DNA from 3 places in the Clostridium sp. LIBA-8841 genome. Region 1 is predicted to be linked to each of the others. Evidence: riboswitches for the same ligand, from Rfam matches in the RefSeq annotation. Region 1 holds a riboswitch; each other region holds the start of a gene.
What was found. Region 1 has a riboswitch for thiamine pyrophosphate ahead of thiT (energy-coupled thiamine transporter ThiT). Riboswitches for the same ligand answer to the same signal wherever they lie in the genome.
Positions count from the first base shown of each region.

Region 2: another riboswitch for thiamine pyrophosphate. It lies ahead of thiS (sulfur carrier protein ThiS); the one in region 1 lies ahead of thiT (energy-coupled thiamine transporter ThiT).
Region 3: another riboswitch for thiamine pyrophosphate. It lies ahead of tenA (thiaminase II); the one in region 1 lies ahead of thiT (energy-coupled thiamine transporter ThiT).

Region 1 covers NZ_CM173488.1:2,326,611-2,330,819, reverse strand. The annotation lists gene AC2A4K_RS10065 (pyridoxal phosphate-dependent aminotransferase) at 1-914, opposite strand, end outside; gene thiT (energy-coupled thiamine transporter ThiT) at 1,026-1,721, opposite strand; TPP riboswitch at 1,812-1,914, opposite strand; gene AC2A4K_RS10055 (S8 family peptidase) at 2,025-3,863, opposite strand; gene AC2A4K_RS10050 (sodium-dependent transporter) at 3,944-4,209, opposite strand, start outside.
Region 2 covers NZ_CM173488.1:2,634,470-2,638,678, reverse strand. The annotation lists gene AC2A4K_RS11375 (RelA/SpoT domain-containing protein) at 1-490, shown strand, start outside; gene AC2A4K_RS11370 (MFS transporter) at 759-2,459, shown strand; TPP riboswitch at 2,506-2,609, shown strand; gene thiS (sulfur carrier protein ThiS) at 2,733-2,927, shown strand; gene thiF (sulfur carrier protein ThiS adenylyltransferase ThiF) at 3,014-3,829, shown strand; gene AC2A4K_RS11355 (thiazole synthase) at 4,007-4,209, shown strand, end outside.
Region 3 covers NZ_CM173488.1:3,699,058-3,703,266, forward strand. The annotation lists gene AC2A4K_RS16530 (ABC-F family ATP-binding cassette domain-containing protein) at 1-693, opposite strand, end outside; gene thiT (energy-coupled thiamine transporter ThiT) at 1,037-1,645, opposite strand; gene tenA (thiaminase II) at 1,645-2,310, opposite strand; TPP riboswitch at 2,625-2,727, opposite strand; gene AC2A4K_RS16545 (hypothetical protein) at 2,795-3,109, opposite strand; gene AC2A4K_RS16550 (class I SAM-dependent rRNA methyltransferase) at 3,348-4,209, shown strand, end outside.

The DNA.
Region 1 (4,209 bases):
TTTTTAGAAGTAATTTTGCAAAGAATAAAATTACTGTAGCTTTCATAAACTTTTAAATCTTCTATGGAACTTAGTTCTTTAAATAGGAAGTCTCTCTCTTCTTTTAACTTAGAAGTATTTGAAGTTATGTATTCCTTATCTTTAAACATAATTTCTCCCATTGTTGTGGCAAAAATATTTATATTCCATAAATCAAGCTTTTCAAGCATTTCTTCTTTTATTTTTTTATTAGAAATAAGTCCATAGCCCAATCTTATTCCAGGTGTTGAGAAAAACTTAGAAGTCCCTCTAATTACAAAAAGATTAGAAAAGTTATCTACAAGAGGAGTAGAAGAATATATTTCAGGTTCTGTAAACTCAACATATGTTTCATCTACCATAAATATAGTAGAAGTATTTTTTAGTAAAGAAGAAATTTCATCTTTTGAAAAAGCAAAACCTGTAGGATTATTAGGGTTACAGATTATAACTAAGTCATAATTTGAAGAATTTATAGAATTTATTAATTTATGTACATCTATTTTAAAGTCGTCTTCTTCTTTTGAGAAAAACTTAACTATTTCACAATTTATTTTTTCAAGTTCACTTTCATATTCTGAATAGGAAGGGGAGAGTAACAATGCTTTTTTAGGATTAATAATGCTTATAAAAGAAGAGATTAATTCTGTAGCACCACTTCCCACTATAATATTTTCTTTTTTACAATTACAGTATTCTGAAATAGCTTCTTTTAAAGCCGTATATTTAGGATCAGGGTACATAGAAACCATATCAATGTTTTCTAGAATAGCATTTTTAGCTTTTTTAGATGCGCCAAAGGGATTTATATTTGAACTAAAGTCTTTAATATCTGTTTTATTTAAGCCTAACTTACTTGATAAATCAAATAAATTAGCTCCATGATTAATACTCATAAGTAGTACCTCCTAAGTTGATTTAACTTTTTATTTTATAATTATAGTATAATTCTTTAAGAAAAAAATAAAAAGGTCTAGATTTTTATAAAAATCTAGACCTTTTTTATTTTAAGCTGCATATTTGCTTGTTATGCTTTTAGATTGTATGGCTTTAATAAGTCTATTAATAGGTAGAACGCTTAATATTACTATACAGATTAAACCATCAATACCTATTAAAGAACCATTTATTAAAAATGAATATAGAATTGGAGACATTCCTTCAGGAGCAAATGTTCCAAAGAAAACAACTCCAGAAATAAAGTGTGCTACAAATTTTAGGAATATTGCAACTGTGGCTCCAAAAATTCTATGATTTTTAAAGAATCCTGCTACTCCTAAAGCCATATATGGTAAAGGATAATCAAATAACACTTGAACAGGATGAAGTATATATGGATCTATGAATAAGGAAATTATACCGAATAAAAATCCAGTAAGCATTCCAACTAATGGACCATAAGCATAAGCAATAAGTATTATAGGAATCATACTACCTAATGTAATTCCTCCGCCTTGAGGAAATTTATATATCTTTAGCATGTTTAATACAGCTGTAAGAGCTAAAGCAATCCCTATAGTTGTAAGCATTTTAGCATCAAATTTTATATCTTTAGCTTTTATAAGTAAAACTAATATTATTAGGAATCCAATTAAAGTGAGTATTGTTAGTGGATTAGTTAAAATCTCCTTTAAATTTCCTCCTAAATTAATTGATGAAAAACTTTGTATAAAGTCATTTATTATTTGTGAAAATGACATCATAGTTTAAACCCCTCCTTAAACTTTAAGTGTGCTTAGAGAGTCTAAAGAATGTAAATAAAAAAACCGAATCTAAACATAGATCCGGTTTAAATACAGCCCTAAACGCTTCCCTACGCTGGAATTAACCAGATCAGGTGTTGAGGGTTAATGATAATTATCATCTCTCAGCCTAAAGGCACCCCTAGCACATGAAAATAATTCTAAGTTTATTTTATACGCTAATTATTCTTAGGTCAAGAAATATTAAAAAGTAAACAAAAAGTTTACCTTAGGTTAAGAAATATTAAAAAGCAAACAAAAAATTTACTTTGGAATTCTTATGAATAAATTATTCACATTAAAGGTTTCTGTTGAATCATCATTTTTACTTAAAAGATCTTCATTAAGATTTCTGTTTGGTGAATAACCTCTACCGAAAGAACCTAGTCTCAGACTATTTACGGTTCCAACTACATCTAAAATACCATACCCTAGATTTCGGTTAGGATATATATCATTTGGTCTTTTTCTAGCTCCTCTAATTAAATAAGTTTGAAGTTTTGGAGCGTACATTGTTGGGTTATTACCATCTACAATACTCCATTGAAGGAGGATAGCACAGCATCCAGCAGTAACAGCAGCAGCTACACTTCCACCAGAGACTAGAGAAGCTCCACCACCAGGCTTTGTTGCTATGGCATTAATTCCACCAGCTGCTATAATAGGTTGAATTATATCATTTCTTGTAAAGCCTTGGCCAGAACTAGATACTAAAGCATTATTATTTTGGTCATAATAGGCCGTACAGATTATATTTGTACATGTTCCAGGTTCTGTTAAGGTAGTTTCCTTAGTTGGTGCTAAAAACTTAGTGTCTGGAGCTAACAATTCTCTTTGAAGTAACCAAGCATTGTATTTGCCATAAACTATATATTCGCCAGTAAGAGTAAATTTCCAAATACCTTCTGCTATATTATCTGCACGGATTAAGATGGATTCATCTCCTGTAAATTCATCAGGAGAATCATAAGCTACTTCCATTGAAGTTCCTTCATATATAAATTTAATTTTATAAAATAATCCAAATAAACCTAATTTGGTATCAAATACCGTTATGTTTTTTATTGATTCTCCAGAAGGTGAAGTTATGCTTAAAGTGAATTTATCGGGTTTTTTACCATAAATTTGTAAAACTAGTCCTTTTTGCTCTTTTCCAACGCTTATTTCAATTACGCTATCAAGGCCAGTACCAGGAATTATATTAGAGGTATGAGTATCTGTGTTTCCTTGATTACCACTTGAGCTAACTACTATTATGCCTCTTTTAGTAGAAATTCTATTTATATATCTTTCTAAATTGCTTTCACCGGAATGGGGTCCTAGATTTCCTCCTAACCCTATATATATCACTATTGGTTTTTGAAGCTTTATAGATTTTTCATATAAATATTTTACAGCCAATATAATATCGGTATTACTATACATTGGTATATCGTTTTGAGGAAAAAATAAGTTGGCATAATTTTTAGAGGCTTGTTCTAATTTAACTATAATGAAATCGCAATTAGGTGCAGCACCTATAAAATCTCTATTGCGACCTCTTCCACCAGCTATGGATGCCATTTTTGTGCCATGACCAATTTCATCTCTTGAGGGAACTATTGTATATGGGTCTCCTCCTTCTTTAAAGAGAGTTATAGCTCTATTTATATCTTCTTTTGAATATTCACTACCATGAAGCATATTATCTGGAACTTTTCCAGTATCAATTGTTTGGTCCCATAAATAAAGAATTCTAGTAGTATCATCTTCCAGAAGAAATTCATTATTTAAGTAATCAATTCCAGTATCAACCATTCCTATGATTACATCAGTTCCAGTTAGTGTTAAATAAGGATTTCTGTGAAAAGTTATTGCAGAAGAAGCCTCAACTGGGGACGTGTTCTCTAAAGTATAAAGTGTTCCTAATTCTGCAAGAATAAAAGGTTGAATTTTTTTTAATAAGTTTTCTAAATCACTTTCTTTTAAAGAGAGTATTGCAATTTTTTCATCTATAATATAAATACTTGCGTTGGGGATGTTTTCTATTTCGGATTGAATATCACCAAAATATTCTACAAGCAAATTTATGAAATCTGGATTATTATAAAAGCTTTGTTTCATAAAGACTCCTAATTTATATTAATAATATTTATATTATTCTATAGCTGTCTTTAAGTTCTATTGTTTTTTAAAAGAAAAACTTAACCTATTCCACCGTATATTACTCCAAGTATTATTACTAGTATAGTAACTAAAATAAATATATATTTACCTAATGGAATGAACCAACTTCCAAGAGGTTTATGTGCTCCTTTATTGATTTCTAATAATACACTTTTGCCCCCAATAATATAATAGAATACAACAGCTACTAATAAAGCACAAAGAGGAGAAATTATTATTGTAATAAGGTTTGAAAAGCTATCAAACATACTCATATTTAAAGATAGAGGTATTCCACATAGGA
Region 2 (4,209 bases), 310 kb from region 1:
TTTGATAGGTATAAGGGTATTACATATATTTAAAGATCAATGGAAGGCAATACATGATTTTATAATAAAGACATGGAATGTAATTGAAATAACAGCTAATATAAGAGATGGAGATGACAGAACTATATTTGATAATTTAGGTATTGAAGTTATATCAAGACAATCAGGGTATAGGTCTGTTCATTATCTTGTGGAGTGTTATCCAACAAATCAAAAGGTTATTGCAGAGATTCAAGTAAGAACTATTTTTGAAGAGGGATATGGGGAAATTGACCATAGGCTTAGATATTCTCATAATGAAATACCTGAAATATTAAAATCAAATCTATTGCTTTTTAATAGAATTGTAGGAAGTGCAGATGAAATGGCTTCATTAATCAATATGTTGAATAATAGTTTAGATAATAAGGATAATTACTATGAAAGTAAGTTAAGAGAAAAAGATGAAGAAATAAGAAAATTAAAAGAAAATATTGAACAAATGAAATAATAGAAAGCTACCTTGATGAATAATTAAGGTAGCTTTATTTTAAAATTATATATGAACAAAATATTAATTAATTATTAATAAAGTTAAGGAATATAACTGTTTGTTTGGGATTTTAGAAGAATTTGGGGAAATTTACTCTTTGATTTTATAAACTTTAAGGAGTAATATGAACGTAGTTCACTGTGTTTTTTATTAATAATATTTAAAAAATAATATTAATAAAAGGCATAGTAAGGACAAGTTTATAGTTTAAGAAAGGGTGACGATTATGAAAAAGAAATCAGTTGGAATCACTATGGCTGTCTTCTTACTAGGAATATTCATGGGGGCTATTGATTCAGGAATTGTATCACCAGCAAGAGATATAATAGCTGATGGATTAAAGGTTTCACAGGATGCCAGTGTTTGGGTTATAACAATATATACCTTAGCATATGCAGTATCAATGCCTATCATGGGAAAACTTTCTGATAAGTTCGGAAGAAAAAAAGTGTACATGGTCTCAATAACTTTATTTGGACTAGGTTCTTTATTATGTGGAGTATCAGATTATGTAAATAGTTATGGATTCTTATTATGTGCAAGAGTAATAGAAGCTATAGGTGGTGGTGGAATAATGCCAATAGCTACAGCTTATATAGGAACATCATTCCCAGTTGAAAAAAGAGGTTCAGCTTTAGGAATGATTGGTGGAGTATATGGAATCGCAACAGTAATTGGACCAACTTTAGGTTCAGGAATACTTTCTATTTTTGGTGATAAAAACTGGGGATTTTTATTCTTAGTAAATGTTCCAATAAGTATAATAATATTACTTTTAGCAACTAAATTAGAAGAGAATACTTCTGCACAAGGAGTTAAGAAGTTAGATATATTAGGTTCAGGAGTATTAACTGTATTAATTTTATCTTTAATGTATGGAGCTACAAACTTAAAATTCTACGATTTTATGGACTCAATAAAATCATTAGATGTTTGGCCATATCTTTTAATATTTGTAATATCAATTCCTGTATTAGTTTGGGTAGAAAAGAAAGCAGAAGATCCAGTAATAAACTTATCCTACTTTACTAATAAGGAAATAGCGATAACTTTAATATTAAGTTTCGTTGTAGGATGTGGATTAATGGCAACAGTATTCATTCCTCAATTTAGTGAAAATATATTAAGAACACCTATGGGTAGTGGTGGATATATAGTTACAATATTTGCAGTATTTGTAGGTATAGCAGCACCTTTAGGTGGTAAATTTATTGATAAAATAGGTGTTAAAAAGGTATTAATAATAGGTATGAGTTTAGTTATAATAGGAAACCTTTATCAAGGGTATATAACAACTAAACATCCAAGTATGGTTAACTTAATAATAGGATTAGCTATTATGGGATTTGGTTTAGGATTTTCTATGGGAACACCAATAAACTACTTAATGCTTAGCTTAGTACCTGATAATGAAGCTACAGTTGGACAATCAGCAGTATCATTAGTTAAATCTATAGGTATTGCAGTATCACCAAACATACTTATTAACTTTATATCAGATGCTGGAAGAAGAGTACCAGATGCATTACAAAAAGTTATGCCTCATGTAGATGGAATGTCAAATATTATGGCAAATGGTGGAGGATCTTCACACGTTGCAAATTCAATGGGAAATGCAAGTGTTACTAATATATTCAGCATTATAAAGGATATGGTGCAATCACAATTTGCATCATTAGGTGACAAGTTTGCTAATAATCCTCATGTAAATATAGATATGATTCAAAAATCATATATGCAAAGCTTAGATGGGGCTAAAAATGCTATAGAAACTACATTCCAACAAGTAATGAATACAGGATATACTAAATTATTCTTAACATGTGCTATGATAGCTTTAGTTGGATTAATTTTAACACTTATGTTAAATAAGCAATTAATAAATATGAAAAATAAAAAAATGGAAAGCGTGGAAAAAACTAATTGATAAAAAATGTTTTTTGAGTTATGATGAATAAAACAAATAAATTTTAAGATATTGCTAGGGGTGCTGTAAAAGGCTGAGAGGGATTTAATATCCTAACTCTAATAACCTGATTTGGTTAATACCAACGTAGGGAAGTATATTTTAAGTTGTGATTTTTCATATTAGAAAATATTATTATGATTAATTAGAAAATATATTTTAAAAGGTTTAGCAATATTGCTAAACCTTTTTTTGTTGGTATAAAGCGGTATTTAAAGGGAAAGAGGTGAAGATATGATTGTTAATGGAAAGAAATTAAATAAAGAAAACCTTAATACAGTTTCTGATTTATTAGAAAGTTTAAATGTAAATAGAAATAGAGTGGTTGTGGAACTTAACAAAGAGATAATTAACTCTTGTAGTTATGATGAGATTTTATTAAATCATGAAGATATAATTGAGATTATTGCATTTGTTGGTGGAGGTTGATTAATAAGAATTTAAGAAGTTTAAGAAAATAAAAGTTGGTTGAAAGTAAAAGAGAGAAAAAAGAGAAAAAGATATAAGGAGCCTTTATGAAGATAAAGATTAATGAAAAGTGGAAAGAGGTTGAAGAAAATTGTACAGTCTATTCTTTAAGGGATAAAGAATTAAATGATGCTGATGTTATAGTTTTAAATGGATTTCCACTTGGAGAAGATAAAGAGTTAAAAGATGGAGATAGAGTTGTTTTTATTAAAAAAGGAATTAAGCCTAAGAAAGAGGAATTAGAAGAATTAATGGTCTCAAGACATACACCAGGTATTCATGAAAAACTTAAAAAACTTAAGGTTTTAATAGCTGGATGTGGGGGGCTTGGATCTAACATTGCTATTTCTCTAGCAAGACTAGGTGTTGGAAATATAAGATTAGTAGATTTTGATATAGTAGAACCTTCTAATCTAAATAGACAGCAATATTATATTGACGATATTGGAGAGTTTAAGGTGTCTGCATTAAAAAGAAATTTAATGAGAATAAATCCTTTTATAAAAATAGAAGATTTAAATATTAAACTTTCTGAGGATAATATGGAGATTTTAAAAGAAGCTGACATAATAATAGAGGCCTTTGATAATCCAGATTATAAAGCTTTATTAGCAAACTATGTTTTAAGTAATATGAAAGAAAAATACTTAATTTCATCTTCAGGAATGGCAGGTTTTTATGATTCAAACTTAATAAAAACAAAGAAGATAACAGATAAATTTTATATTTGTGGAGATTTAGTAAATGAAGCTAAAGAGGGATGTGGACTAATGGCTCCTAGAGTTTCTATATGTGCAAATCATATGGCTAATTTAGTTATAGATATAGCTGTTAATAAAATAGAATTTGTTAAGAAAGACTAAACTAAAAGGTTATATTTTAAGTGAAGTTTGATTTCTAGAAATCAACATTAGTCTAAAACAGAACCAATTAAAAAGAGTTTATAAATATATTTAGTGATAATTATAAGTTTTATTAACTAACAATTTCATATATGATTTTGAAAAATTTACAAAAAAGAGTAGAAAAGGGGAATTTTTATGGACAAGTTAATAATAGGTGGAGTAGAAATAAAAAATAGACTTTTTGTTGGAAGTGGTAAATATCCTTCAAATGAGATAATAAAAGATGTATTAGAGGGAAGTGGATCTCAAGTTATAACTTTAGCATTAAGAAGAGTGGATCTAGATAATAAGGAAGAGGATATTCTTCAAAACATACCAAAGGATGTAATATTATTACC
Region 3 (4,209 bases), 1.4 Mb from region 1:
ACCTCTATCTAATTCTAATATTCTATTAGTTACTCTATCTAGGAAATATCTATCATGAGTAATCATTAAAAGAGCACCTTTTCTACCATTTAAGTAATCTTCTAACCAACTTATAGTCTCGTTATCTAAGTGGTTAGTAGGCTCATCTAATATTAATAGTTCACTAGGAGTTATTAATGCAGCTGCAAGCATTATTCTCTTCTTCTGTCCTCCAGAAAGATTTCCTACCTTTTCTTCAAAATTAGTTATTCCAAGCTTAGTTAAAACATTTTTTGCTTCACTTTCCATATCCCAAAGATTTAAAGCATCTATTTTTCCTTGAAGTTTTATTATCTTTTCTGAATCTATATCGCTATTTTCGCCTTTATTTATCTTTTCTAAAAGTTCTTCATAATCTCTTAGAATTCTCATTTCTTCTGAGTTACCTTTGAAAACTTGCTCTAAAACAGTAGCATTATCATCATAATCTGGTGTCTGAGAAAGGTATTCTATCCTTACTCTATTACCTTTTGTTATTGTCCCTTCATCAGGCTCTTCTACTCCTGCCACTATCTTTAAGAAAGAAGATTTTCCTGTTCCGTTAACTCCTATAAGCCCAATCTTCTCACCATCATTTATTCCTAATGATATATTATTAGCTAAAATTTTCTCTGAATAGCTCTTACTTATATTTTCAAGAGTTATTAAATTCATCAGTTATCCATCCTTTTCAAAACAAATCTTATTCTCATTATAATATAAAGTTAAAGTTCTTCCAAAAGTAAAATAAGGATTGTATCAAAAATAACTTAAAATAAAACTTATAAACATATTATGAGAATTACTGGATTTCATTAAGAATTCATAGCTATTCTCTTAATACTCTTTATAAATTTTATTTTAAGCTTTGATACAACCCTATACTAATTTAAATTATTCTATATTAATTTTCTAACTTGTTATATTTTAACTTGAAATTTTCCTTATCAAGTCTCCTAAATCCTCACAAAATTAATTCTACTACTCTTTCAAAATCTTTATAAAGCATATTTGCTTTCTAAATTCTATTAGACAAAGGTTTCATTCTCCTAGCTAACAATTGTATTGGCATTAAAGTTAATACTATGGTAGTCAGAAAACTTTCAACTCCTGCACTACTTACATTATAAATTATTGAATAAATCCATAAATTCATACCTGGAGGCGCATATTGGCCAAAGAAAACTACCCCTGAAACGACACTTATAAATGTACTTAAAGCGCCTGCCATAAATGATCCTAAGAATATTTTATACTTTTTATCTATTCCAAATGTTCCTGCTAATCCTAATGCCATATTAGCTAGTATGTAATCAAGAAAAAACTGTACTGGATGAACAATAAATGCTCCATTTAATGTTTTTAGAAGACCAAAGATTAATCCTCCTGTAACACCAACAGTTCTTCCATACACTAAGGAAAGAAGCATTATTGGTAGCATTGAAAAGAAAGTTATTCCTCCACCTTGTGGATATCTAACTAACGGAATAATATAAAGCACGTAGGAAATTGCTACATTTAATCCAATCATAACAATTTCTTTTGTTGTTATTTTATGCTTTCTTAAATCTAAAATATATAAAGCTAATAATACAAATTCTATTAAGGCTACTAAATAAACATCCATTACTCTTCACCTTCTTCATATGCCATATTCCAAAAGTCAAGTTCATATAAACTTGCCCTTTTAAATATCTCTATCAGTCTATTTTGTTTTTCCTCTGATAAATCTGAACAAGTTTTATCCACATATTCTAACCATCTATCAGTAAACTCAGCAAATCCATCTGAAGCATACTCTTCAATCCACGGTTTAAAAAAGTTTTTTTCTAGTTTATCAGCATATTTCTCAGCAATATATCTTCCTATATAGCTATAACTCCAAGTGCATGGTAATGTTGCTATAGCTATCTCATCTAAGTCACCTTTTAAAGCTATAGCTTGCATATAGCTTGTATAACTTATAGTAGTGCCTTTATATTCTCTTTTTTCAGCCTCTATTTCTGATATTCCAAAATCTTTTAAGTATTCTATATGGACTGCTGTTTCATCTTCCATTGTTCCTTTTGTAGAACTATAGAAAAATCTCATTTCTTCCATAGTTCTGGCCTTAACTACACCAATACAAAAAATCTTAGCATATTCTTTTAAATAAAGGTAATCTTGAACTAAATACTCTTTGAATTTATTCTTATCAAGAGTTCCTTCTCCAATTTCTTTTATAAATGGGTGTTCTAAATACTTGTCCCATATCGGCATAGCCTCTTTTAATAATTTTTCTGTAAATCTCATATTTGACATCTCCTTTAATCTTATGATTAAACTTAATAGCCCAAATAAGGATTACCTAAAAGTTTCATAAAAGCATATAAATCTTAAACTTTTTAAATAAAAACTCTACTTTAAACCATTATTAATTTTTAGGTAGAACTGTAAGTCATCTTAATGAGTAATACTTTACTAAATTATTTTAGTTTTGAAAGTCTAGCTAAAAATCAATATTTACTTAAAACATAGCTAAATAAAAAATAAAAGCTGCATCCATTGTAGGATGCAGCTTAATTTATAAAAAGTCATAATACTCTAAATATATAAAATACTATTATAAAACTTTCTACTGGCTTTCCTACGCTGGTATTACCCAGATCAGGTTTAAGGGTTAATAACAAAATGTTATCTCTCAGCCAAATGGCACCCCTAGCTATAAAGTCTATAATAATTATATATATTTTTTTTAATAAATTCTAGTTTTTTCTTTCTCAAGTAAAAATAAAGTCTAAAACCTCATATAAAAATTATTCCAATAATCTTTATTGCTCATCATCATCTTTCTGATTTCCTCATCATTACCATATTCATCATACCATCTTTCTAAAATTTCATAGGCAATACCATGGTATATTAAGCTTCCTATGACAAAAGGTTTAGCCGGCACATCACTTAAAGATATTACTGTTATACCAGTTCCTATAGTCCCATATATCATAGCTCTCTCTGGGGTTGCAAAGGTCTTTGCCTTCTTTTTAAAATCAGACTCTCTTATGTATTTTCTTAATCTTTTAGGTGTTGGAATAACGATAGCTTTTATCAATTTTATTCAATCCTTAAAATTACTCTTATTAAAAATATATATTCAGTATTTAATCTTTATTCTAAAAGTATTGTTTTTTAGCTGAATATATCTTTAAAAAATTTTTTAAAAATAAAACAGAAATAACCATGGTTAAACTTCATATTTATTTCCTACTCTTTAAATATATTTTTAACCTATTGAAAGACTTAATATGTGTTATAATCTTATAAGAATTATTTTGGAAGGAGCTATTTAAATGGCGAGTAAGTTTTATTTACACAAAGGGAAAAATAAAAAAGCTGAACAAGGTAGACCTTGGATTTACATTGATGAAATAAACGAATATGACGGAGATTACGAAAACGGAGATATAGTTGAAGTTTATAATCATAAAGGTTATTTCCTAGGAAAAGGTTACATAAATGATAGAAGTAAAATAACTATAAGATTAATGACTAAGAATATAGATGAAGAAATAGATGAAGACTTCTTCAAAAGAAGATTTAAAACTGCTTGGGAATACAGAAAGAGAGTTATAGACACATCTTCATGTAGATTTATCTTTGGAGAAGCTGATTTCCTTCCTGGTTTAACAGTTGATAAATTTGAAGATTATTACGTAATTCAAATATCAACTCTTGGAATGGATAAATATAGAGATTTAATAGTAAAAATCCTAGTTGATGAATACGGTGCTAAGGGTGTTTATGAAAGAAGTGATATAAAAACTAGGGAAATAGAAGGTTTAGAGCAAAGAAAAGGCTTCTTAACTGAGCCATTTGATACTGATATACAAATAGTTGAAAATGGTGTTAAATACATAGTTGATTTAGAAAATGGTCAAAAGACCGGTTTCTTCCTAGATCAAAAAGAAAATAGAGCTGCAATGCATAGAATATGTAAAGACATGGATGTTTTAGATTGCTTCACTCATACTGGTTCATTTGCTTTAAATGCTGGTATAGCCGGTGCTAAGTCAGTTTTAGGAATAGATGTATCTCAACACGCCGTTGATTGTGCTACAAGAAATGCTGAGCTTAATAATCTTCAAGATGTTGTTAAATTCGAAAAACACAATGCTTTTGATGTTTTAGGTGATTGGTCAAGAGAAGGAAAAC